DNA from 2 places in the Clostridium cellulovorans 743B genome. Region 1 is predicted to be linked to the other one. Evidence: predicted binding sites of a transcription regulator. Region 1 holds the regulator's gene; the other holds the start of a gene.
What was found. The regulator LexA, encoded in region 1, represses DNA repair genes until DNA is damaged. The targets are predictions, from matches to a motif close to CNAACANNTGTTNG.
Positions count from the first base shown of each region.

Region 2: the regulator LexA is predicted to act here: its motif matches at 5,998-6,011, upstream of CLOCEL_RS04930 (putative DNA modification/repair radical SAM protein).

Region 1 covers NC_014393.1:2,437,332-2,449,965, reverse strand. Annotated here, with positions in the region: gene CLOCEL_RS10280 (D-alanyl-D-alanine carboxypeptidase family protein) at 1-320, opposite strand, end outside; gene CLOCEL_RS10275 (DUF2953 domain-containing protein) at 393-1,028, shown strand; gene ytfJ (GerW family sporulation protein) at 997-1,422, shown strand; gene scpB (SMC-Scp complex subunit ScpB) at 1,439-2,044, opposite strand; gene CLOCEL_RS10260 (segregation/condensation protein A) at 2,041-2,796, opposite strand; gene CLOCEL_RS10255 (D-alanyl-D-alanine carboxypeptidase family protein) at 2,942-4,153, opposite strand; gene CLOCEL_RS10250 (pyrimidine-nucleoside phosphorylase) at 4,250-5,554, opposite strand; gene CLOCEL_RS10245 (purine-nucleoside phosphorylase) at 5,592-6,407, opposite strand; gene spoIIM (stage II sporulation protein M) at 6,724-7,341, opposite strand; gene CLOCEL_RS10235 (NUDIX hydrolase) at 7,399-7,923, opposite strand; gene lexA (transcriptional repressor LexA) at 8,181-8,783, shown strand; gene CLOCEL_RS10225 (methionine gamma-lyase family protein) at 8,926-10,206, opposite strand; gene hfq (RNA chaperone Hfq) at 10,290-10,529, opposite strand; gene miaA (tRNA (adenosine(37)-N6)-dimethylallyltransferase MiaA) at 10,585-11,520, opposite strand; gene mutL (DNA mismatch repair endonuclease MutL) at 11,533-12,634, opposite strand, start outside.
Region 2 covers NC_014393.1:1,191,673-1,204,306, forward strand. Annotated here, with positions in the region: gene CLOCEL_RS04915 (hypothetical protein) at 1-434, shown strand, start outside; gene CLOCEL_RS04920 (amidohydrolase family protein) at 458-3,397, shown strand; gene CLOCEL_RS04925 (TIGR03915 family putative DNA repair protein) at 3,578-4,318, opposite strand; gene CLOCEL_RS04930 (putative DNA modification/repair radical SAM protein) at 4,534-5,940, opposite strand; gene CLOCEL_RS04935 (Ig-like domain-containing protein) at 6,351-7,697, shown strand; gene CLOCEL_RS04940 (chitobiase/beta-hexosaminidase C-terminal domain-containing protein) at 8,106-12,185, shown strand; gene CLOCEL_RS04945 (cellulase family glycosylhydrolase) at 12,256-12,634, opposite strand, start outside.

The DNA of each region.
Region 1 (12,634 bases):
ACCTTCTCCCCAGCCATATAGTTTACAGTTGATCCTCTAATTGCTGCTGCTTTTTTTGAAATAGTAATCTCTTGATCAAGATTGCCATAAGTTAAAGCCACGAGAGACGTCATTATCTTCGTTGTACTAGCCATTGGAATCAAACTAACCGAATTTTTTTCATATAACACTCTTTTACTTTTGACATCCATAGCAATTGCCGCTCTCGCATCAATACTTAACACTTTACCATACGCAGTAATATTATTAGATATAGATATCAATATCATTACTGCTATAAGAAAAGAATTTCTAAATTTTTTTTTGAACAATTCTATCACCTCACCATTATTTTGTTTTAAGTTTATCGTTCCTTGGCAATAATATCTAATGTTGTATATGGAGGAATAAACATGATACTAAAAATCTTTCTATATCTTTTATTATTTCTAATTATTTTATTTTTACTTCCTATTCCCGTAATTATTAAAGGTAATTTTTCTAAAGACGCAATAGAAATACATGTTTATGGGAAAAAGATTAGTTTAAATAAAAAACTTAAAAAAGCTAATAAGGATGAAAATTTAAAAGAAACTATAGAAACTAAGAAGAAAAAAGAAAAGAAGAATGCATCTAAAAAGAAAAAAGCAATTATGGATCGTATTAATGAAAATTTATCAATCCCGACAGTACTTAAATTGCACGGAAAGTTTAAAAAAGTATTTACTATAAGGAAATTGCATATGAATTTTAATTATGGACTTCAAGATCCATATAATACAGCAATGGCTTACTGGTCCATTTGTTCAATGCATTGTATTATATATAAGTTCTTTGAATTTTTAGTACACATAAAAGATTATTCATTTAAAATAATTCCAAACTTTAATAAAGAAGAAATTTCTTTTAATTTCTCATGTATATTTATTATAAATTTTGCCAAGATTACATATATAGCTTTTTATGCCTATAAGATTCTAATTTCAAATTCAAAAATAAATTCAAGGAGAGATTACTATGGAAGATCATCCAATAAACGATTTACTTAAATGTACTATTGAAAACTTAAGAGAAATGATGGATGTAAGCACCGTTATTGGTGATCCTATTGTCACTGGAGATGGTTCAACAATTCTGCCAATTTCAAAAGTTTCTTTAGGTTTTGGATCTGGTGGTGGTGAATATTCAACTAAACACTGCCCAGAATACAAAGAAAAAGTTCACTCTATGCCTTTTGGTGGTGGTTCTGGTGCTGGAGTTTCCATTAAGCCAGTAGGCTTTTTAATCGTAAGAGGTGATAAATTTAGATTAATGCCTCTAGAGTTTAATGACAGCGTTGAAAAACTCATTGATACTGTACCAGATATACTTGATTTCATAAAGAAGACATTTAATAAAGACAAATCTGCAACTGAAAGCACTAAAAATACAAAAGAAGAATAATAAGGTTTAAACCTTATTATTCTTCTTCACCATTATCTATATCAACATCTGCATCAATAGCTATTAATTCTTCTAACTCTTCTAAATTAGGAAGCTGTTTTAAATTTTCTAACTGGAAATACCTCAAAAATTCATCAGTAGTTGCATATAATATCGGACGTCCTGGTATATCCATTCTACCACTTTCCTTTATAAGCTTCTTTTCTACAAGAGTATAAATAGCTCTATCAGACTTAACTCCCCTTATTTCATCTACGTCAACTCTAGTAATTGGTTGCTTGTAAGCTATTATAGCCAATGTTTCTAACGCAGCTTGCGATAAAGATTGTCTGCTATTTGTTTTTAATAATCTTTGTATGAATTCTGCATTTTCTTCTTTTGTAACAAGCTGATAATTATCTTCTAACATCATAAGCTTGATACCTCGTTTTGAATTAGATAATTCCTCACCATAGGATTCTAATAATGCAAGGGTTTTACTATAACTACATTCTATTATCTCTGAAATCTGTTTAATATTTAAAGGCTCTCCACTGACAAAAAGCAAACTTTCGATAATTGAAAATAATCTGCTTTCTTCTTCATTGTCTATAAATTCAATTTGATTCATGTTATCTCTCATATTTCAATTTCCTCTCCAGTTGTAATTCGCTCTAAGTAAATTTCCTTAAAGTTTTCTTCTTGGAGTATCTTAACTTCTTTTAACTTAGCCAATTCAAGAGCAGCTAAAAATGCTACAACAACTTCAATTTTATCCTTATAACCTTTGACTATATAACTAAAATTCATAGTTTTATTAACTTTAAAGAACTCCTTAAACATATCCATTTTATCTTCAACTTTATATACATCTATCTTTATTTCTTTATCAATGATATGCAGATTCATTTTTTCGCTATAATCAATCATGAGCTGATGAAAAAGATTATATAAACTTATCATCGTTACTTCTTTCAAAAGATCTTCAAGTTTTACTTCACCTTTTTTCTCTTCTATTATTTCAGGTTTCTTTGTATATACCTGTCCAAAGGATGTAGCTCTTTCTTTAAGATACCCCGCGGCACTTTTAAATTTTCTATACTGAATCAACTTTTTAATCAAATTGTCAGTTGAATTTTCCTCCTCTTCCTCTTCTTCTTCCTTATCCTTAGGCAACAACATTGATGACTTTATTTCAATTAATGTTGCTGCTGTAACTATAAACTCAGAAGTAAGTTCTAAATCCATTTCGCTCATAGTTCGTATTATCTCTAGATACTGATTAGTTATATCTAAAATCTTTATATCATAGATATTCATTTTATTCTTTTTAATTAAATGCAATAGAAGATCAAAGGGACCTTCAAAATTTTCAAGTTTAATATTCAACGCCATTACTATACCACCTATATCTTATATAAAGTGTTTTTCTTAACTCATTATACTATGTAACTTAAAAAATAAAAACTCACAAATATTTTATCATATTTGTGAGTTTGAGAAAAACTATATATTAGATTTTCTATTAGCTTGTAAACCTTTATACAGCGTGTTCAAAAATACCCGTAAAAAATTCCTTGATATTATTTATTAAATTATTACCTTTAATATCCCTGTCACTATATATGTTAACTGTTCCTACAAGTACATCTCCATTATAAAATTCACATTTACCAATCATTTGACCTTGTTTTATTTCCTTAAGATTATCATTTAAGATTATCTTTTTAGTTGTTTCAATATTACCACCTTTTTCAACAACTACCCTTACTTCATCACAACTCTTAGCCATTAAGAACTTATCACCTTTTTTATCAAATGATACCTTATCTACTTCATCATCCTTTTTAACGATAACTTTGCTTTCAAATTTTGAAAAGCCATAATTCATAAGCATAGAAGCGTCCCTATTTCTCACTTTAAAGGTCGGTGCACCCATTATTACCGAAAGCATTCTAACACCATCTCTTGTAGCTGTGGCACTGATACAATACTTTGCCTCACTTGTAAAACCAGTTTTAAGACCATCACAACCCTTAAAGAATCTTACTAGCTTATTATGATTTACAAGTTCAATTGGAGTCTTTCTACCTTCAGAAATAGTCTCCATATATATACTAGAATATTTCAATATTGTTGGGTGTTTTAAAAGTTCTCTTGACATCAATGATATATCATAAGCAGTACTTAAATGTCCATCAGCACTCAATCCTGTGCAATTTTTAAAGGTCGTATTCTTCATTCCTAGTTCTTCACATTTCTTATTCATCATTACAACAAAGTTTTCTTCTGAACCCCCTATGTATTCTGCCATAGCTACTGCAGCATCATTTCCTGAAGCAATTGCAATCCCTTTTATTATTTCTTCTACAGTTCTCACTTCCCCAGTCTCTAAAATCATAGAACTGCCACCCATTTTCTTAGCATTTTCACTTACAGTTATTGTGTCTGTAAGTTTGATTCTACCACTGTCTATAGCTTCCATTGCTAAGAGCATTGTCATTATTTTTGTAACTGATGCTGGTGCATATTTATCATGAATATTTTTTTCATATAAAACCTTTCCTGTGTTTGGCTCCATAAGTAAAGCTGAGTTTGCTTCAACGTTAATAGCAGTAGTATCTTTCGCTGCACTAGTTTCAACAGCTGCCTCTTCTGCAAAAACTACTATAGCTGCTTTAGGGACAAATAACTGAAAAATTGAAATCAATACCAGAAATAAACTTATCAATCTCTTCTTTTTTACTTTCATAATTCTTCCTCCTAAAAATTAAAGTTGTATAGTTATTTTCCCCTTAATATCTAAAATTATCACAAAAAAACCAGACATAAAGTGTCTGGTTTTAACTTATTTTATTATGTCGTAAATAAGAGGTATCTTTTCTTCATATTCCTTTGATATTTCATAACAAGAAGCTAATTCCTCTTTTAGCTTAGAACCTAATTCTAATGAATTAGCATGGATATATGCTAATGTATCTCCAACCTCTACATAATCATTTCTCTTTTTATTTAACACTACCCCAACAGCTAAATCGATAACACTTTCTTTTGTCTCACGACCAGCGCCTAGTTTCATAGCAACTACTCCAATTTCTTGTGCGTGTATCTTAGATACATAGCCCTCTTTATCACTTTTAACCTCAATTATATGCTGAGCTTTTGGAAGTAAGTTTATATCATCTATACAAGAGACATCTCCACCCTGAGCAGCAATAAATTCTTTTAATTTAGCTATCGCAGCTCCAGAAGTTATCGTCTCTAATAGCATTTCTCTAGCTTTTGCTTCAGTTAACGATTCATTCGCTAACATTACCATATTAGATCCTAATGTTAAGCAAAGTTCAAATAAGTCTTTAGGTCCATTGCCCTTTAAAGTTTCTATTGCTTCTTTTACCTCAAGGGCATTTCCTACAGCCAAACCTAAAGGTTGATCCATATCAGATATAACAGCTATTGTTCTTCTTCCAACATTATCACCAATAGAGACCATAGCCTCACCTAAATTTTTAGCATCTTCATAACTCTTCATGAAGGCACCATCACCAACTTTTACATCAAGCACTATTGCATCTGCTCCAGAGGCGATTTTTTTACTCATAATACTAGAAGCGATTAATGAAATATTTTCTACTGTAGAAGTTACATCTCTTAGGGCATACAATTTCTTATCTGCTGGTACTAAATCTGCCGTTTGACCAACAACGGCTATCTTAATGTTATTAACATCTTCAATAAACTTTTCTTTTGACATTTCAACCGAAAAACCTTTAAATGTTTCAAGTTTATCTATAGTTCCACCAGTATGACCTAGTCCTCTTCCAGACATTTTAGCCACTGGAATTCCTAACGCAGCTACCATAGGAGTTAATACAAGAGTTGTAGTATCTCCTACTCCTCCAGTACTATGCTTATCAACTTTAACACCTTCAATCATAGATAAATCCAAGACATCTCCAGAATTTACCATTGCCATGGTCAAATCTGCAGTTTCTCTTTCATTCATCTTTTTAAAGTATATAGCCATCAAAAGTGCTGATACTTGATAATCTGGTATTGTACCCTTTGTATATCCTTCAATAAAATAATTGATTTCTTCTTTACTAAGCTCAAATCCTGCTTGTTTTTTTGCTATTAAATCGTACATTCTCATATTAGTTATCTCCTATATGCTGTATTAAGAATAAGAATTAAAGCAATTCTAATGTCTTCTTTATTAAGCTTATGAATTGTTCCTTAACCATAGCTGAAGTTTCCATTACCTCTTGATGATTAAGTGGTACATCTAATATCCCTGCTGCCATATTCGTTATACAAGATATTCCTATAGTCTTTATGCCACAATGTGACGCAGCAATTGCCTCTGGAACCGTAGACATACCTACCGCATCTCCACCTACTATCCTAAGCATTCTAATTTCTGCTGGTGTTTCATAGCTCGGTCCACTCATCATAACATATGTACCTTCAACCATATCAATGTTAGTTTCTTTAGCAGCTTTCTTGACTATTTCAATAAGTTCCTTTGAATAAGCTACGGACATATCTGGGAAACGAGGACCTATTTCATCATCATTTTCTCCTATTAGAGGATTAACTCCAGAGAAATTTATATGGTCCTTTATTATCATAAGGTTGCCTGGTTTAAATTCAGTGTTAACTCCACCAGCAGCATTAGTAACTATCAAAGTTTTAATACCAAGTTCTTTCATAACATAAACAGGTAATGCTGTAACCGCCATTGGATTACCCTCATAATAATGAAATCTTCCTTGCATCATGATAACTTTTTTTCCACATAACTCCCCTATTACAAATTGCCCTGCATGACCTTGTACTGTTGAAACTGGAAAGTTAGGAATATCCGAATAACTTACCACTTTAGCGTTAATTACCTCTGAAGCTAAACTACCAAGTCCAGAACCTAAAATAATGCCTATTTCTAATTCTTCATTAACTATATCCTTTATATAACTTGCACTTTCCATTACTACATTGTATTTCATTTTATACTGCTCCCTCACCTTTTAGTATATTTGTATATCCTTAAGTAACTTATCTAGTTCTATATAATTCAAATCTTCAGTTTAATGATACAGCTATATCAATAGTATTAATAAAAATAACTCTTAATATAATATATAACATAGCTAATTATATCTCTATTTTGCTTACTGATGACAAACAAATCCCCATTCCGCGTATTCTCAGTAAAATGTTCTAAATATGTATTAAAAACTTTTGGAAGTATGTATCCTAAAAATAAAATAATCATAAAGCATTTAAAGAAAAGAATAACTAAAGCAATAAAGTTATTCTTATTCATAATTTTATTAATTTTAAAAGATATGAGGATACAAAACTCTCTATAAATGCACCTACACACATCAATAAGAGTATAACAATTAAATTTCTTGTATATTTATTTATCTTCTTAATTACATTAACTCTCCAAGCATTTTTTTCTTTGAGCAATGCAAGAGAAAAATTCATAGCTACCACCGATGTAAAAATCATCAATCCAACAAAAATTAAATTTTGTGGTAATATACCAAAAAGCGAAAATAAAATCCCCTTACTCCTAAATGCATTAACAAAAAAACTGAATGTAAAACCTAATGTAAAGCCTTTTATAAGTTGTATTATCAGTATAAAAGGAACTCCAATAATAGTGAGTCCTGTAAACCAAATAAGAAGTATAAAAGGTATATTATTTTTTAAAGATTCAACAAAGACATTCATATTGCTAATTTTATCATTAGCAGAAGAAAAATTTGATATGTAAGCACATAATTGTTTTTTTAATATATCATCCATATAGTTTACACTATATATACCAAGAACTATTCCAGTGCAAATGCATAATAAGCTAAGTAGATACAACCATTTATTTTCTTTAATATGGTTATTTATATATGCATCAAATTTTTTTATTCCCATATTATCGCTCCTAACATATTTTATATTTTAATATCTATGTTAGAGCAAATAATATTATTACCTTATATAGCCAAATGCACAAATTGTTTTTGCATCTTCGATAATGCCTTCTTTTATCATTTTTTGTACTTCCTCTAAAGAGTGATAATGCACATTTACAAACTCATCTTCATCTAAACAACCTGCTTTACCATTGTATAGATTCTCAGCTTTGAAAATATGTATATATTCATCACAAAATCCAGGAGAAGCTAATACTTTTCCAAGATAAGTTATATCATTTGATTTATAACCAGTTTCTTCTTCTAATTCTCTTAGAGCAGTTAATTTTATATCCTCACCTTTTTCAATTTTACCAGCTGGCAATTCTAGTGTAACCTTATCTATTGGTTTTCTATACTGCTCAACAAAAATCACTGTATTTTCATCTTTAAAAGCTAAAATAGCCACTCCACCAGGATGATTAACTATTTCCCTATCTGCAGTGTTTCCATTAGGTAATACTACCTTTTGCTTTCTTAACTTTATTATTTTTCCTTCATAGATCGTTTCTTCACTAATAGTTTTCTCAGCTAAATCCATTAAATCACCTCATAAATTCAAATATTTTACCTACATATTTTATAGGTTTCCGAAAACCGACATCATTATCCTAATAAAAAGATTTTTATAGATATTAATAATTTATATAATCATATCCTCTTTCGTAGTTAGCTTAATTTTACAATATGTTGTATTAATTTTCAACAACTCCAAATTATATTAAACTAAATACAGAACATTAGTTTGTCATTTTATCTTACCTATGTTATAATTCAATTAATTGAGAGGTGAAAATAATGGTTGAAAAAAACAACAAGCAGATGGAAATTTATAATTACATAAAATCTGTTTCAGCAGAAAGAGGTTATCCACCTTCTGTTAGAGAAATATGTACAGCAGTTGGTTTAAGTTCAACCTCTACTGTTCATGGTCATTTAGAGAGGTTAGAAAAACGTGGTTATATTAGGAGAGATCCTTCAAAGCCAAGAGCTATAGAATTATTAAAAGAGAATAAAGTAGAAATGCTTTCTATCCCTATTATAGGTAAAGTTACAGCTGGTAATCCTATATTAGCTTTTGAAGACATTGAAGATACTTTTACTATTCCATCACAATTTATAAAATCTAATAAAGAACTTTTTATGCTAAAAGTATCTGGTGAGAGTATGGTTGAGGCTGGAATACGCGATGGTGATCTTGCTATAATTGAAAAGCAAAACACTGCAAACAATGGAGATATAGTTGTTGCTATGATCGAAGGTGAAGCTACAATTAAAACTTTTTATAGAGAAGAAAATCATATAAGACTTCAACCTGAAAACAAGCTTTTATCCCCTATTATAGTTAATAGTTGTACTATACTTGGAAAGCTTGCAGGGATATTTAGAAACTATAAATAAAATTTATTTTTAAAATTGAATAGTTCTAAAATCTATATACCCCCTTATAGCAATAGTTCTTGATTATTACTATAAGGGGGTATGTTTTAGTATTAAATTTATTTTTTACGCACTTTCTGCATTAAAAAATAGAAACATATAGCTATAAAATATTAGACAATGATATAAGTACACCAATTTTCCCATGATCAAAAGTAAGTCCACCCTGAAGATAAGCAATAAATGGCTCCCTTATTGGTGCATCAGCAGATAATTCTATTGATGCTCCTTGTACAAAGGCACCTGCTGCCATAATAACTTGGTCCTCATATCCAGGCATATCCCATGGTTCACATTCTACAAAGGAATCAATAGGCGAACCTTTTTGTATCCCCTTACAGAATTTAATTAACTTATCCTTTGAATTGAATTTTATAGCTTGTATTATATCGCTACGTTTATCCGTATAGCTAGGCAAAACTTCAAACCCTGCAAGTTCCATAAGTCTAGCAGCAAATACTGAAGATTTTATAGCCTCTATAGTAACATGTGGTGCTAAGAATAATCCTTGGTATAATGATCTCATAACACCAAAGGTTGAACCACATTCCCCACCAATCCCAGGGATAGTAAGTCTATAAGCTGCCTGATTAACATACTCAGCTTTTCCTGCTATATATCCTCCAGTTGGGGCAATACCGCCTCCTATATTTTTTATAAGAGAACCTGCAACCAAGTCTACTCCAACATCAGTAGGCTCAACTATATCAGTGAATTCACCATAACAATTATCTACAAAGCATATTATATCCTTGTTTATAGATTTTACAGTGGTAACTATCTCTTCTATATCTGAAACAAGTAATGCTCTTCTCCAACCATAACCTGTCGAACGTTGGATATGTACTAACTTTATTGATTTATCAGCTATTAATGTTTCTTTAATTGCTTCTAAATCCACTTTATTTTCTACAGTCAAATCTAGCTGCTTATAATTGACACCATATTCTTTCAAAGATCCAATGTTTTTCTTTGAAGATATTCCAATTATATTATGAAGAGTATCATACGGCTTACCGCAAACAGATAACATAGTATCATTAGGTCTTAAATTACCAAACAGCGCTGCTCCAATTGCATGAGTACCATTTACAAAATGTGGTCTTACAAGAGCTGCTTCGGTATTAAATATTCTTGCATAAACCTTATCTAAAGAGTCCCTACCTATATCATCATATCCATAACCGCTACTATTAGTAAAATGGCTATCTGATATTCTCTCTTCTTGAAAAGCTCTAAGTACCTTAAGCTGATTATATTCTCGAATTTCATCATAAAAAGCAAATTGCTCTTCAACATCGCGTATTGCTTTTTCATAAAGATCGATTGCCTCTTTTTTAATATTGAATTCTTTTTGAAGTTTAACTTTTGTGGCTTCTAACATGAACCTTTTCCTCCCTTCATGCACCTTAGATATATTAGCACATAAAAAAAGAACAAGCAACACTGCTGTTCTTTTTACTATTTTTATTCATTAAATCCTTCATTTGTGAATAATAAAGGTTTTCCTGGAGTTATTGTTGAAATCGCATGTTTATAGATCATCATTTGTTTTCCATCACTATCTAAGATAACAGTAAAACTATCAAATCCTTTAACGTATCCTTTTAATTGGAAACCATTAGTAAGATGAATTATCACGCAAACTCTACCTTTTCTTGCGCTATTTAGAAATATGTCTTGTAAATTATTTGTTGTCTTATTCATAGTATATTCACGCTCCTTATAAGTTAGTAATTCTATAAATTTACTTAAAACCCTTTTATTTATTAGCAGTTATAAAAAGTATTTTGTCAATTATATCATTTTCATCTTCAAAATCTTCTTTACTTAGCCAAAAAGCTCTCTCTTCTTTTCTAAACCACGTAAGTTGTCGTTTAGCGTAATTTCTGCTACCTTTTTTTATTAAATATACAGCTTCATCATAAGACATTTTTCCATCTAAATAATCTAATATCTCTTTATATCCTATTCCCTTCATTGATTGCATATTGGAAGTATAACCTTTTTCCTTAAGTTTTATAACTTCATCAACTAGCCCATAATCAAGCATTATGTCAACCCTTTGATCTATCCTCCTATACAATTCTTCACGATTCATATTTATAACAAAATAATGCACGTTATATGGAATGTCATAAAGAACAGCTTGATTTTCTTGATTGTATTCATTAAGAGTTTTACCTGTGACTTTAAAAACCTCTAAAGCTCTTATAACCCTCTTTAAGTCATTTGGATACAATCTTTCATAAGATGCACTATCCACCTCTTTAAGCATAGAATGAACATATTCCTTACCATGAAGCTCTGCAAGACTTTGAAGATGCTCTCTATACTGGAGATCTTTATCCGTGCAAGCAAAATCATAATTATATATAAGTGAATTTATATACAGCCCTGTTCCACCAACTACTATTGGCATCTTCCCCCTAGAAATAATGTCTTCAATAGCTTCTTCAGCTCTTTCTTTGAAATCAGAAACGCTGAAACTTTCGTCAGGAGCGACAATATCTATCATATGATGAGGAATTCCTTGCATTTCTTCTTTTGAAATCTTTGCTGAACCTACATCCATCCCCTTATATATTTGCATAGAATCAGCTGATACAATTTCACCATCTAATTGTTTTGCCAACCTTATAGATATATTAGTTTTTCCTACAGCTGTAGGTCCTGTGAGAATAATTAAATCTTTCACCTTTTTAACCACCTACTGAATCCTTTTGAATCGTTTTTCAATTTCATTGTTAGTCATCTTAATAATAGTCGGTCTTCCATGAGGACAATTGAATGGTTCATCAATAAATCTTAATTCCTCAATTAATGCTATCATTTCACGAATATCAAGATTATCATTTGCTTTAATAGCACTCTTACATGCAAGAGTAGCTATCTTATAATATTTTACCTCTAAAGTTGATCCACTTCCATAGTTCTTTAAATTATCTAGTATATTAGTGAACAATTCTTTTACCACTGGTCTGCCAAGAAAAACAGGAACCTCTCTTACAGAAACAGTATTCTCTCCAAAGTCTTCAATTAAAAAACCAGCTTTAGTAAACATTTCATGGTTTTCCTTATAAATCGAAAAATCATATGGAGTCATCTCTATTACCTCTGGCAACATCAAAATCTGAGAAACTACCTTAGATAATTTCATCTCTTTAATATATTTCTCAAAAATAATTTTTTCGTGAGCAGCATGTTGATCTACTAAATATAAACCGTCATAACCTTCCATCAGTATATAAGTATTTGAATACTGACCTATTATCCTCATCATCGGGAATTTTTCTACAGGTTTAATTTCCGAATTTGTAAAATCATTTACTTCTTCTTTTTCTATAGAAACTTTAGCTACTGATTCTTCTACACTAGACTTATTGTAAGAAGTATTTATTTCATTCTCTTTTACTGCAATTTCACTATTAACATCTTGGCTTATGGTAGTATTCCACAAAGTATCCTTTTCTTGTGCACTATCAATCCTTATGTTATCTTGTTTTTGGGTTTCTTGGCTTTTATCATTCTGTAATATCTGATAATCCAGATAATTGTTTTCCTTAGGATTCTTATTATTACTATTAACAAGAACTTCCGTTGGAATCTCAGGCGCCTTTAAGTCAACCGGAAGCTTAACTTGCATTATAGGCTTCTCATTAATTTCTTCCTTATCTGTTTCTAGAAAATCATCCTTAACAAGATCTCTAACAACCTTATGAATAGTGTCAAAAACTATTTTAAATATACGACTTTCATCTTGAAACTTAATTTCAGCCTTAGTAGGATGCACATTGACATCTAAAAACTCA
Region 2 (12,634 bases), 1.2 Mb from region 1:
TAATATCTAACGACTCATTATCAGAGAGTCGTATTCTTGAACCAATTATTGTAAATAAGAAATCAAAATTATCAGAGCAGTTTATCCTTAAACCAGTTATCGTAAATAGAAATAAAAAATCAAAGCTTGATGAGCCAGGTAAAATAGAATTTATGGTAAGTGAATTTTTACGCAGGTCTGTTATAAGGGAACCATTTAAAGAAAATGCCATAGGTGTACTAAAACAGGTTACTTCTGATGAAGAGGTCGTAAATATATGCAAAGACATTGATAAGAATAATTTTAAAGAAAAGATGTATGGAATTTCAAAGATTTTAATTGGAAGATGGTACAGAATAGGAAATATGGATAAGATAAATTTATTAAAGGAAGTTGCTACACCTGATAATGAAGAGTTTATATCAACCTACGAAAATGAGCTTTTAGTTTTATGATAAGGAGTTAAAAGAAAAAATAAATGAATAGCATAAATAGTGCATTTTTATATCAAAAGACAAAGCTAAAAACTGCTGTTTTGAATTCCGAATATTCTTTTGTAAACCCTAACTTTATAGATGAGGAATTTAATAAGGATGATCATTTAGAGTGTTTAAAGGAACTATATAACGAATTACGAGAAGGTATGATAGGGATAAAACTAGATAGCTTTAACCTAATCGCTAACATGGAGTGGAGAGCAGAATATAATAAAAAGCCTAGAGAGGATTATTATTTTAGTCTATGTAAAGAGATAGCCAATGATTTTTTTAAGATAAGAAGTGGACAACTATATATCGATGGAAATGAAAAGGAATATAGTGAAAGATATGATTATATATCCAGTTCAAATAGTAAGTCTCTTGAAGTTGGCAGTAAGACTAATAATAAATTTCAGTGGTATATATTAAAACAGATGATGGATGTAGATGTTTTAATAGGAGCTTATCTTATAAGTAAAGGGCTAACTAATATCTCGGACATGGTTTTGTGGGACACCTTGCTATATACTACAGATTCGCTGCTAGAGAAGGTTCTTGAAAAAGGAACAGCGGAATTACATATGCATGTAGTTGCAAGTAAAAGTTTTACAGCTTTATGGACAACCTTGATGAATCGTAATTTTCCAAAAACAAATTCTAAAAGTGGAAAGAATAAAGGACAAAGCATATTTGCACAGCTAAAAAACAACTACAGCTATGGAAAAATAAACTTTGAAAAAAGCGTGTATTTATTTAGATTGCTTCGTATATTATTAGCTATGTATTTACGAGAGTATAAAAGAAGTGGGATAATTAAGGATTTTTCTCAGTTCATAGAAAAGGTTATTGACGATGAAATGATAACCTTGATAATAAGTAAGGTACTAAGGCATATACAAGATGAAGAATATAGCTTTGATGAAGACGATAGTATTTCTATAGAAGCTATACAAGAAGCAATCTATAGAATAACTAAAAAATTCGATTTATATCTAGGTATGATAAAGAAAGGGGATATAGATGATTCTTATGAAGGAGAAGTTATGCTCTGGGAAAGTAATCTTGTCCACAATTCTCATATAGATACGCCGTATGAAGGAAAAGGCAAGGCTACTAGTAAAGTAACAAACGCAATATTGTCAGAGGATATATTAACAGGGTTATTTGAAGAGTTTTATCATATAAAAAATGAAGATATAATATTAAAATATAAATTTCAAGGAATAGTTTTGCCAGAGCAAGCATTAGTTTTTGAAGCTATGAAGTACATTGACAATAACTCTTGGGAAACCGATAAGGATCAGTGCTTTAAGAAATTATTTTGGCATTATGTTAAGTTTAAAAACATAGTTTATAGGCAAATTGTACAAGGGCCATCCTCAGGTAAGGGCCTTGATACATTTCAAGATTTTTATAAAAGGCAAAGTTTAATTGAAATAAAAAACTATATTTATGAGAGTTTTTATAGTCAAACTAAAAGCCAAAACATTAAAAAGTTTGAGATAAGATTGGGAATCAGCAGTGACAAAGAAGCAGTAGTAAAACTTTTGATGGATATTTTTCAGCAATACAAGAGAGTATTGAAAGAAGGCGGCTTTGGCAATGGTGAATATAAAGAAGTTCCACTTATGGGTATCGTATTTCATTTTATTAAACGGAAAGATAAGAACAAGGATAAATGTGCCTATGATGATGAATTAAAGAATAATTGTTTAGATTATTTATTTAATCAACAAAAGGAATATTTACAGCAGGCAAAAATTATAGGGGAACTTAGGTGTAATATAGATTTGCTAGACTACTATTTAGTAGGAGTAGATACAGCAAGTAAAGAGAATGAAGCAGAGCCCTATGCTTTTAGAGAAGCTTTTAATTATTTAAGAAGCATAGACGCCATAAAAAACCGAAATAGTAGAAAAGGAAGCTATCTAAAGCAAATAGGCTTTACTAATCATGTTGGTGAGGAGTTTAGGGATTTACTAAGTGGCTTAAGGCATATAGATGAAACAATTGAGCTATTTAATTATAAATCTGCAGATAGATTAGGACATGCTATTGCCCTGGGAATAAATATAGATAAATGGGCAGAATTTAACCAAGTAGTCTGCATTAATGCTGGAGAATATCTAGATAATTTATTGTGGCAATGGAATCTTTTAATAGAGGAAAAGATTGATTTAGACAGTATATCATTACTGGAACAGCGAATTTATGATGCAGTAGAGTACATATTTGGCTTCACAGAAAGTGTTAATGTAAGAGAATTGTACAAAGCTTATTATATGAAGCTTATGAATAAAGGCTGCTATACTAATGTAGTTATGGAGAAAGATAGAAAAGTATGTGCATTGCAGAAATACACTAAAAAGAAATATTATATTATGAATGAACCTTGCAAAGGTAATGCTGAATTTGTAGAGGATGACTTCAACAATATTATATGGTCATCACAAATGATTTATAAAGCGATGCAGTGCAAATATTTTATCAAGGAATTAGACAAAAATGTTACTATAAATATCGACAAGGATACAATAGAAAACTACAAACGAATTCAAGAAATAATGATTAAAAAAATAGGGGATAGGCAAATCATCGTTGAGACCAACCCTACATCAAATTTGATAATCGGAGAATTCAAATCTTTCGAGGATTACTATATCAGCAATTTAAGTTCACCTGAGAAGGAAAAGGTAATTGTAACTATAAATACTGATGATCCAGTTGTTTTTGATACTAGGATAAATAATGAATACGCTTTAATCTATGATATTATGATGCGAAAAGGTGATTATTCTAGTAAGGAAGTAATTGATTGGCTTGATAAGCTAAGAAAAAATAGCTTGGACTATAGTTTCATTAAGGATAGAAATTTAAGGCCAGAGGAAATTGTAAATGAAATAGATTATATATATAACCAGTTAGCTAATTATTTATAACGATACTTTCCTTACAATTTTTGATTTTTGTTCCCTAGCTTTGTTAGATAGTTAAGCATTTATAATTTTGCTTTACTGTAAAGTACAGATTTAATAAATTTTCATTTTCAAATAAATAATGTTTTTTACATTAAATTAAGAAAATCCACTACAGCAGAAGCAATGCTGCGGTGGATTTTTTTATTTAAGTTCCGTAAGATGCTTCCAATACCGTCTAGGCATCAAGCGGGCTTGGAGTCTAGGGTTTTTACGTTCTTCTATATTAACAGAATTATAAAAGGTTTTCCAAAGGCCTTCAAATCCATCGTTGCCTGTGAAAGCTTCTAAGGCTTTTGCTTCATCTTTTGTTAAATTACTTATAATAGCAGATTTCTTATTGTATATAATGGCTAGTTCTCTTTTTAAATCGTGAATTATAAAATTTTGATCAGAAAACCTATTTGTAAAATGATCTATTATCAATGGCAAAACATTGTGATTAGGTTCTATTGAAGCATAAAAGCTAAGTGGAGCAATTTCTTGAAACCTCACAAGACCTGTTAATAGATGAGCTTCACCAAAAACTCTTCTTGTGTATTTATCAACTAAAATTATAACATCATTGTTTTTTGCTAAATTTATTCTGGTACCATACTTATAGCAAAGCTTGATATAGTTTAGTATGAGAGTATCAGATTTGGGAATATCACTAAGATACAAATGATAAACATTCATCAAGGTATCATTATCAAGTTTTTCTACTATACTTTTATAGACTCTATCAAATTTATCATATTCAGTTGATATCTCTGAAATCTCAGTAAGCAAAGAGGGAAGATAATCCCTATTTTTTGTTATGATAGCTTCTTCTTTGCAGCTATAAGCATAAAAAACAGCCGTAAGTAATCCTTCAAAGCTATTATCATATATAAATTCTTTCAAACTAGAAAAACCTCCTATAAGTTATATTTTTAAGAAAACCTTCTGTGACCTATAGATAAACAGAGCCAATCCTCAGCCTATTACTAAATTTATTAACATCAAATAGTTGTATCAATAAAAACTTTTATGGATAATAAAAGTCTTTATTTTGAATATCTATAAGGATAATCCTAATTGTAATTAGAATGTTGTTATAATTATTTAAAGAAGGAGTTCTATAATTCACCTGTTAATGAACTGGATTTATCATTTAATAGTAGCAATTTATTAGTTGAAGAGCCCTTAGGAAGGAGTAGTTTACTGCTGTTATCCTCAATAAAATTAGTATTGCTTAGGTCGTTGTTTAAAAATGTACTGTCGAAGATATCGGTATTATCAAAAAAGCTTAATTGCTCTACCTCTTGATCCACTAGATTTAAATCGATTCTAGGAGTAAGGACTTTTTTTATAGCTACATCATCAAAAGCAACTTGACCATAGTATTTGCCTTTGCAGGTAATGAAATATTGAGCTCGTTTAAGGACTACCCCAAGCTTCTTTAAGTCGCAAAAATCTAAGGAATTAACTCTACGGGCGCTTACTATTTTTTGAGCTCCTCGTATTCCGATTCCAGGAATTCTTATAAGGGTTTTATAAGGTGCTTTGTTGATTTCAACAGGAAATAAATCCATATTATTTAAAGCATAAGTGGTTTTAGGGTCAAAGTTTATATCAAAATTAGGGTTCTTTTCGTTTAACAATTCTTCAGCCTTGAAGCCATAAACTCGTAAAAGCCAATCCCCTTGGTATAACCTATGCTCTCTAAGGGTTGGAGGGGCTTTAAGCTCAGGAAGATTTTTCCCAGTGTTAACTGGAATATAGGCAGAATAATAAACCCTTTTTAAATCAAATTTGTTGTATAAGTTTTCTGAAAGATTTAGTATATTTAAATCGCTTTCCTTTGTAGCTCCAACGATAAGCTGAGTGCTTTGTCCACCAGGTACAAATATAGGTGAATTTCTATACTTTTTACGCTCATATCTATTGATAGCAATATTCCTCTTTATATCTCCCATTGGCTTCAAAATATCAGTTTTACTTTTATCAGGGGCTAATAGCTTTAGCGAATTTGATGAAGGTAATTCTAAATTCACACTCATTCTATCTGCAAGAGAGCCAGCCTTTTGTATAAGAGCTTCATCTGCTCCAGGAATAGCTTTTAGGTGAATATAGCCTCCGAAATTATGCTCATTCCTTAGTTTTTCTACTACTTTTATTAGCAGTTCCATGGTGAAGTTTGCATTATTAATAATTGAAGAACTCAAGAATAAGCCTTCTATGTAGTTACGTCTGTAAAAGTTCATAGTTATGTTTACAACTTCTTCTGGAGTGAAGGAGGCTCTTTCAATATCATTAGATTTTCTATTGATACAATAGGAGCAATCATATATGCAGTAATTTGTTAATAGTATTTTAAGCAGAGATATACATCTTCCATCTGGGGTAAAGCTATGGCATATACCGCTTGGGGAAACAGAACCAATGGCTCCCTTTTTTGGACTTCTATTTGAACCAGAGGATGAGCAGGATACATCGTATTTAGCTGCTCCAGATAAAATTCTTAGCTTTTCACTTATTTCCATAATTAAATCACCAATCTTTGTATTTTAATAACTTTATTATAGCCTAATATTTTCAAAAGAACAAGTGTTCGTTTGTGTCTATTGATAGTATATTATGAAATATCTAATTATATACGAGATTCTATTATTTAAAGTTTATTGCTAAGGGCTATATATCCTGATTAAAAGTTTACGTTACTTTTATAAAAGTGATGAGGACTAGCAGATTAAAGGTAGAAACATTATTGGAACTTATACAAATAAATAAATAAATAAATAAATAAATAAATAGAAGAGGGGCTAAGGCTACTGGGAATCTGTAGATATATGTAGAATCATAGAAAATCATTTTCGTTGAAAAGGAAGAAAACTATCTTTATACTTTAAAGTGTAAATAATATAAAATTATGGATATAACGGGAGGAAAAATGATGAAAAGTAAAAAAATAAACAAATTAGCCATTGCATTAATTATGTTCTTAGGAATGTTCTTAGGAACTTATACTAATGCTATGGCTGAAGGAACAACTGGAACTACTACATATAGTGAGAACTTAATTCCTAAAATGAATGGATATACAACAGATGGAGTTACTGTTAGTTCCAGTAGTGACTGGAGTGTGGATTATATTGCATGGAAAGCATTTAACAGAAATCTTGATATACCCTATGAGGGCATTAATGGAAACTGTTGGGCTACTGTTAGTGGATCAGTAGCAGGGTGGTTAAAGGTAGACTTTGGAGTTGGAAATGAAAAAAAGGTAAATAAGTATACTATTAAAAGCAGGACTGCACCAGATAATAATTCTTCACCTAAATCTTGGACCTTTGAGGGGTCTAATGATAATGAAAACTGGACAGTTATAGATAGTAGAATTGATCAGCTAGATTGGGACGATAGTATAGGTGAAAAGCGAGAATTTACTTTTTCTAATAATACCAAGTATAGGTATTATAGAATTAACATAACCGCCAATGATGGACAAGTTCATAGCTCTATTGATGAATTAGAAATGATGGAAGCTATTAGTGTTAGTAATGTTACATTAAATAAAACAGTAGACACATTGAATATTGGTGATAAAGAACAGTTATTTGCATCAGTAGAACCTTATAATGCTGCAAATAAGAATTTATTATGGAAATCAGACAATCCAGCTGTAGCAACAGTTGATTCAACTGGTAATGTTACTGCAGTAGCAGTTGGAACTGCAAAAATAACAGCTACAACTGAAGATGGCTCTAATTTAACTACTTCTTGCACTGTAACTGTAAAGCAACCGATAATTTTAATTAGTGGAATAGCTTTAAATAACAAGACATTGGACTTGATTAGTGGACAAAGTGCTACTTTATTGGCTACAGTGACACCAGATAATGCCACTAATAAGAAGGTTATTTGGACATCAAGTAATCCATCAGTAGCAACAGTTGATTCTACTGGTAAGATTACAGCAGTAGCAAGCGGAACCGCAACAATAACAGCTACAACAATAGATGGGACAAATCTAAGTGACTCCTGCGCAGTAAATGTAAAAGCCGATACTAGCAACGATGTTTTATTGACTATATATCTGACAAATGGTAATAAAAAATCCTACGCAATAACTGATGAAAAATTAGACGATTTTTTAAATTGGTATAATGATAGAGCTGCTGGAATTGGAAAGGTATATTACGGCTTTGAAATGCCACCGGTTTCTAGTGAATTTAAAAGAAGAGTTGAATATGTAATGTTTTCTATGATATCAGACTTTGTTGTAGATGAATACAAGTAAATAAATTACTGCTGATTAGGGCTGTGGCACGAAGTGAATAACTAGTGCTGCAGTCCTTTTGTTATTTGTATATTAGAAGTAGTAGTTTGAAGTGAAGATATCATCGGCAAGTAATGTACAAGTCTTCGATAATTAGATATTCAATTTTTTACAATTCAGATTTGTGACGTAGATATTATATTGAAAAACTAGTATAAAAATACAATTATATAACGAATTTATAAACAAATTAGAATATCGCTTTACCCAGGAATAAGTCGATGATAGAATGTAAAATGAATTAAATTTATACAATATATATATAATTTAAATAAAAATAAACAATAAAAACAATATTATTACTATATAATGTATTGGATAAAATTTTTTTCAGCAGTACAAATTTATTTTTTATGTGGAGGTACATTAATGAAAAATGTTAAAAAATTAACAAAAGTTTTGGGAATATATACAATTGTATTCTCAATAGTATTCTCAAACTTTCAAGGTGTTTTAGCAACAACAAATGTGGACAAGCAAGAAACTGAAGAAACTCAAATGGCAGTTGAAAACGATGGACACGTTAATGGAGCAAAACCACTTACAGAAGAAGAAAAGCAGTGGATGGAAGAGAATATGATTAGATCAAAAGTTATTCTTCCAAATAAACTAGGTTTAGAGAGAAGCAATGAAGTAAGAGAAAAAAAGGGATTAAGCAAAATTGACGAAAGTAAGGCGGTAAAAGTTGGAGATGAAGTTATTGCAGATACAACAAGTGGAGGAATAACAGCTAAGGCAACAGCTAATGCTACAGCAACTAGTGGTTCTACAACAGAAAGTGCTGCAGTAGAAAGTATTACAGGAGAAAGTAGTACTTCTACGACTATTGAGGCTTCGTATCTTCCAAATAGTGTGGACAATTCAGAACTTCCATTTTTTCCTGAAATCCGTAGCCAAGGAGAAATAGGAAGTTGCGCTTCATTTGCAACTACATATTATCAAGCTACTTATATGACAGCTATGGCAAGAGGGTGGGACGTAAAGAATGATACTGATGATTCAAAGAAGTTTTCACCAAAATGGACATATAACCTTATAAATGGAGGTGTAAATAGTGGAAGTTCTGAAGTTAGTGCATATAGGCTTTTTCTAGAGCAAGGTATAGCTACTTGGAAAGATTTCCCGTATAATGGAAACAATATTACACAAAAGGATTACTTAGAATGGGCTACAAATGAGAATGTTTGGAAAAATGCATTGAATTTTAAAGCTGATAAAGCTGGATATGAAAGAATTTCTGATGGAACAGATACGCCAATACAAAATGAAACAGATGATTCTTTAACTAAAGTTAAACAACTAATAAGTAATGGATATATTTTTGAGATTACTACAGATATTTTAGATTGGAAATATAAACCTATATCGAATAATGATTTAACTAGTGAAGATGATAAATATGTTGGAAGAGCTTGTGCATATATTGAAGATTATAGTGGAACTAATGGACATGGTATGATTGTAGTTGGCTATAACGATAATATATGGGTAGATATAAATAGCAATGGACAAATGGATGTTGGAGAAAAGGGAGCATTTAAAATAGCAAATTCATGGGGAAGTACTTGGGGAGTAGATCCGAATACAAATACCAATGTATATAATAGTGATGGCTTCATTTGGGTATCTTATGATGCAATTAACAAAGTGTCTTCTGTATTAGGGGCACCAGAAGCACAACACCAAAGAGATAGTATTTTTAATACTTTCTATTGGATTACAGCTAAAACAACAAATTCCCCATCTTTAATTGCTTGTATTAATGTTATGCACAAAGAAAGAAACCAATTAAGATATGAGATTGGTTATTCAGATGTAACGGCACCAGATTCAGAAATAACATGGGCACCTATTACAGTAAATAAGGATACAGGAGCCTATTCTTTTGATGGTTCAAGCGGTACTGAAACACAGGGAACTATTGTACTTGATTATTCTGACCTTATAAAGCAAGGAAATTTAAGCGATGTCACAAAAAGATGGTATGTACGAATAACTGATATCAATAATGATGATATTGCTGGAACAAATATCAATTTCAAAGTAGTAGACTTTACAAAAGAAGGAAAAGAGTTTTCTTGCACTACAACTAATTCACAAGTAAATGGAGGATCTATAACTTTATATGTTGATCATGCATTAGGCACTACTAGTGCTGTAACAAATAAATGGAATTTGAAAAATGGAAATCCTTATACTAGCAATGATAATTATAACAAAGATCTGATTACTTATGATAATAAAATATATATGTATGATATGTCCAATCACAACTTAGTACAGTATGATTCTATTAATAATCAATGGAGTATTTATGATTCTACAACTTGGCCAGAATTAAATGTTAGATGTAGAATGGTTGGATACAATGGCAAAATATATGTTTTCAAAACTGATGAAGCACTATTAAGCAAACCAATTTACAAAATGTATGTTTATGATATAGCAACTAAAACTTGGGATTACACAAAGGCATTTTTGGAAGAAGAAATATCTGGTTCATCTATTGTGGAATGCAATGGTAAGATATACTTAATAGGTGGATATAGAGATACTAATTCACCTGATTATAATAGAGTGATACATGAATATAATCCTCAAACGGATAGTTGGGTGACTAAAGCAGAGCTTAATGTAAGCAGAACATATGCAGATTCTGTAGCAGCAAATGGAAAAATATATATCTTTAAGGGACAGTACGGAGTTAATGAAATTAAAACTATTGAAGTGTTTGATCCAATACTTAACAAGAGCTCAGTACTAGGAGATATACCTGAAAATATCTCATTTTATGGAGGCCAACCAATAATTAATTTAGAGGGCAAAATCTATTTCTTTGGAGACTCCAAATACCTTGTTCAAGAAATATATGAGTATAAGCCTACTAGCAACTCTTGGACAAAAGTATCAGAGGTGCCAGGAATTGCAACCACTAATAAAGCTATAGTATGTAATAATAAAATATATACTATGGTGGGATCGGAAAATAATTTCTACGAGTTTAATTCATCAGTTCAAGTACCAGTAGAACTAGAAAGAATTGGAATTCCATATTTCAATATCTTGAATGGTACATATTCGACTCAACAAACTGTATCAATAAATTGTTTTACAATTGGTGCTAAAATAAGATATACAACTGATGGATCAACACCAACAGAAACTTCAACTGAGTACACGGGTCCTATAACAGTAGCAGATGATATGACTATCAAAGCAATTGCAATGAAAGCAGGAATGACAGATTCGTATGTTATTACTGGTGATTACAAAATACAACCTCCAGTGGCAAACCCAGTATTAAGTCTTGCAGAAGGTAATTATAAACAAGGAAAAATACTTACTATAAGTTCTGCAACAGAAGGTGCAAATATAAGTTATAGGTTGACATTTGGCCAAACTCCTGGAGAATGGTTTCAATATACTGGACCAATAAATATAATTGGAAATATTACAGTAACAGCAAAGGCTACAAAAGTAGATATGACAAATTCTGATACAATTAACCAAAATTATAGGATAAGATCAATTATTGGGGATGTAAATGGAGATGGCAAAATCAGTATCAGTGATTATATAATACAAAAACGTATAGAAGATCCAAACTATGATTTACCTATTGATGATGATTTATGGGGTGGAGATGTAACTGGAGATGGTTTAATTAACAATGATGACTATGTTTTAATAAAGCAATGTAGAACTGAAGGGGAGAATTTTGGATATTTTCCAAAGGAGATAATGCCACTTAACGTATCCTTAAAGGATACACCAGAAAACAGTGTCACTATAGGTTGGGATAATTCTTTAGGTGTGGCTAATATAGTTAGTTACCAAGTATATAGGGATGGTTCTTTAGTAGGAACAACCAGTAGTACAAGCTATACAGATTCAGAAGTAACAGGAGATAGTGACTATATATATACAGTAAGATCTGTACTTGAAGACGGTACAATATCAAATGCTAGTATTCCATTGACAGTTAAAGCTTTTATTAAAACACCAACTTTTAGTGTTGGAACAGGTACATATACTTCAGTACAAACATTAAATATAAGTTGTGGAACTCCAGGAGCAACGATTGTTTATACTATTGATGGTACAGAGCCAACTTCAACATCAGAAGTATATACTTCACCTATTTCAATAGGTGGAACAAAAACAATAAAAGCAAAAGCTATAAAAACAGGAATTCCAGATTCAAATACAGTAAGTTCTACATATACAATGAACTTTAAGATAGGTGATGTAAATGGCGATGGCACTATAAATACTGATGATACAAACATGTTAAAAAGTTATATATTAAGCAATATTACAAGTTTTCCAGTGGAAGACAAAATGTGGGTAGCAGATGTAGATGGAAATAACAGAATAGATGGTATGGATGCAATCTACATAAATCAATACATAGCTGGAACAAGAACAAAATTCCCAAAAGAAGCATAGAAAAATAGCCCCCTTGAGTAGACAGTTTCATCATTTTAAATGTCTAACAAGGGGGCATTTTATTTTAAGGTTAGCTTAAAAGTTTTTTCTTAAGAACAGCTAAATCAATAGCATTTATTTTCCCATCATTATTCATATCTGCAACAGCTAAGTCTGGAGTTGTACCAGTACCTAGAAGAGCTTTTTTAAGAACAGCCAAGTCAATAGCATTTACTTTTCCATCCTTATTTATATCTCCAAGTAAAGGTGGATTTATGACAATGCTAGTTCCTAAGGTTATACCGTTTTTACCTAAAGGTATTTTATGGTCTAAGCCGATGAATTTCCCTTCATCATTTCTCCATAAAGTAGGTAATAGATAGTTATCATACTTATTGTCATTCCATTTTAAATCTCTTGCACCAGGGAAGGCAGTTCCCTCGCCACGAGTAAGCAATCCACCAGTATCT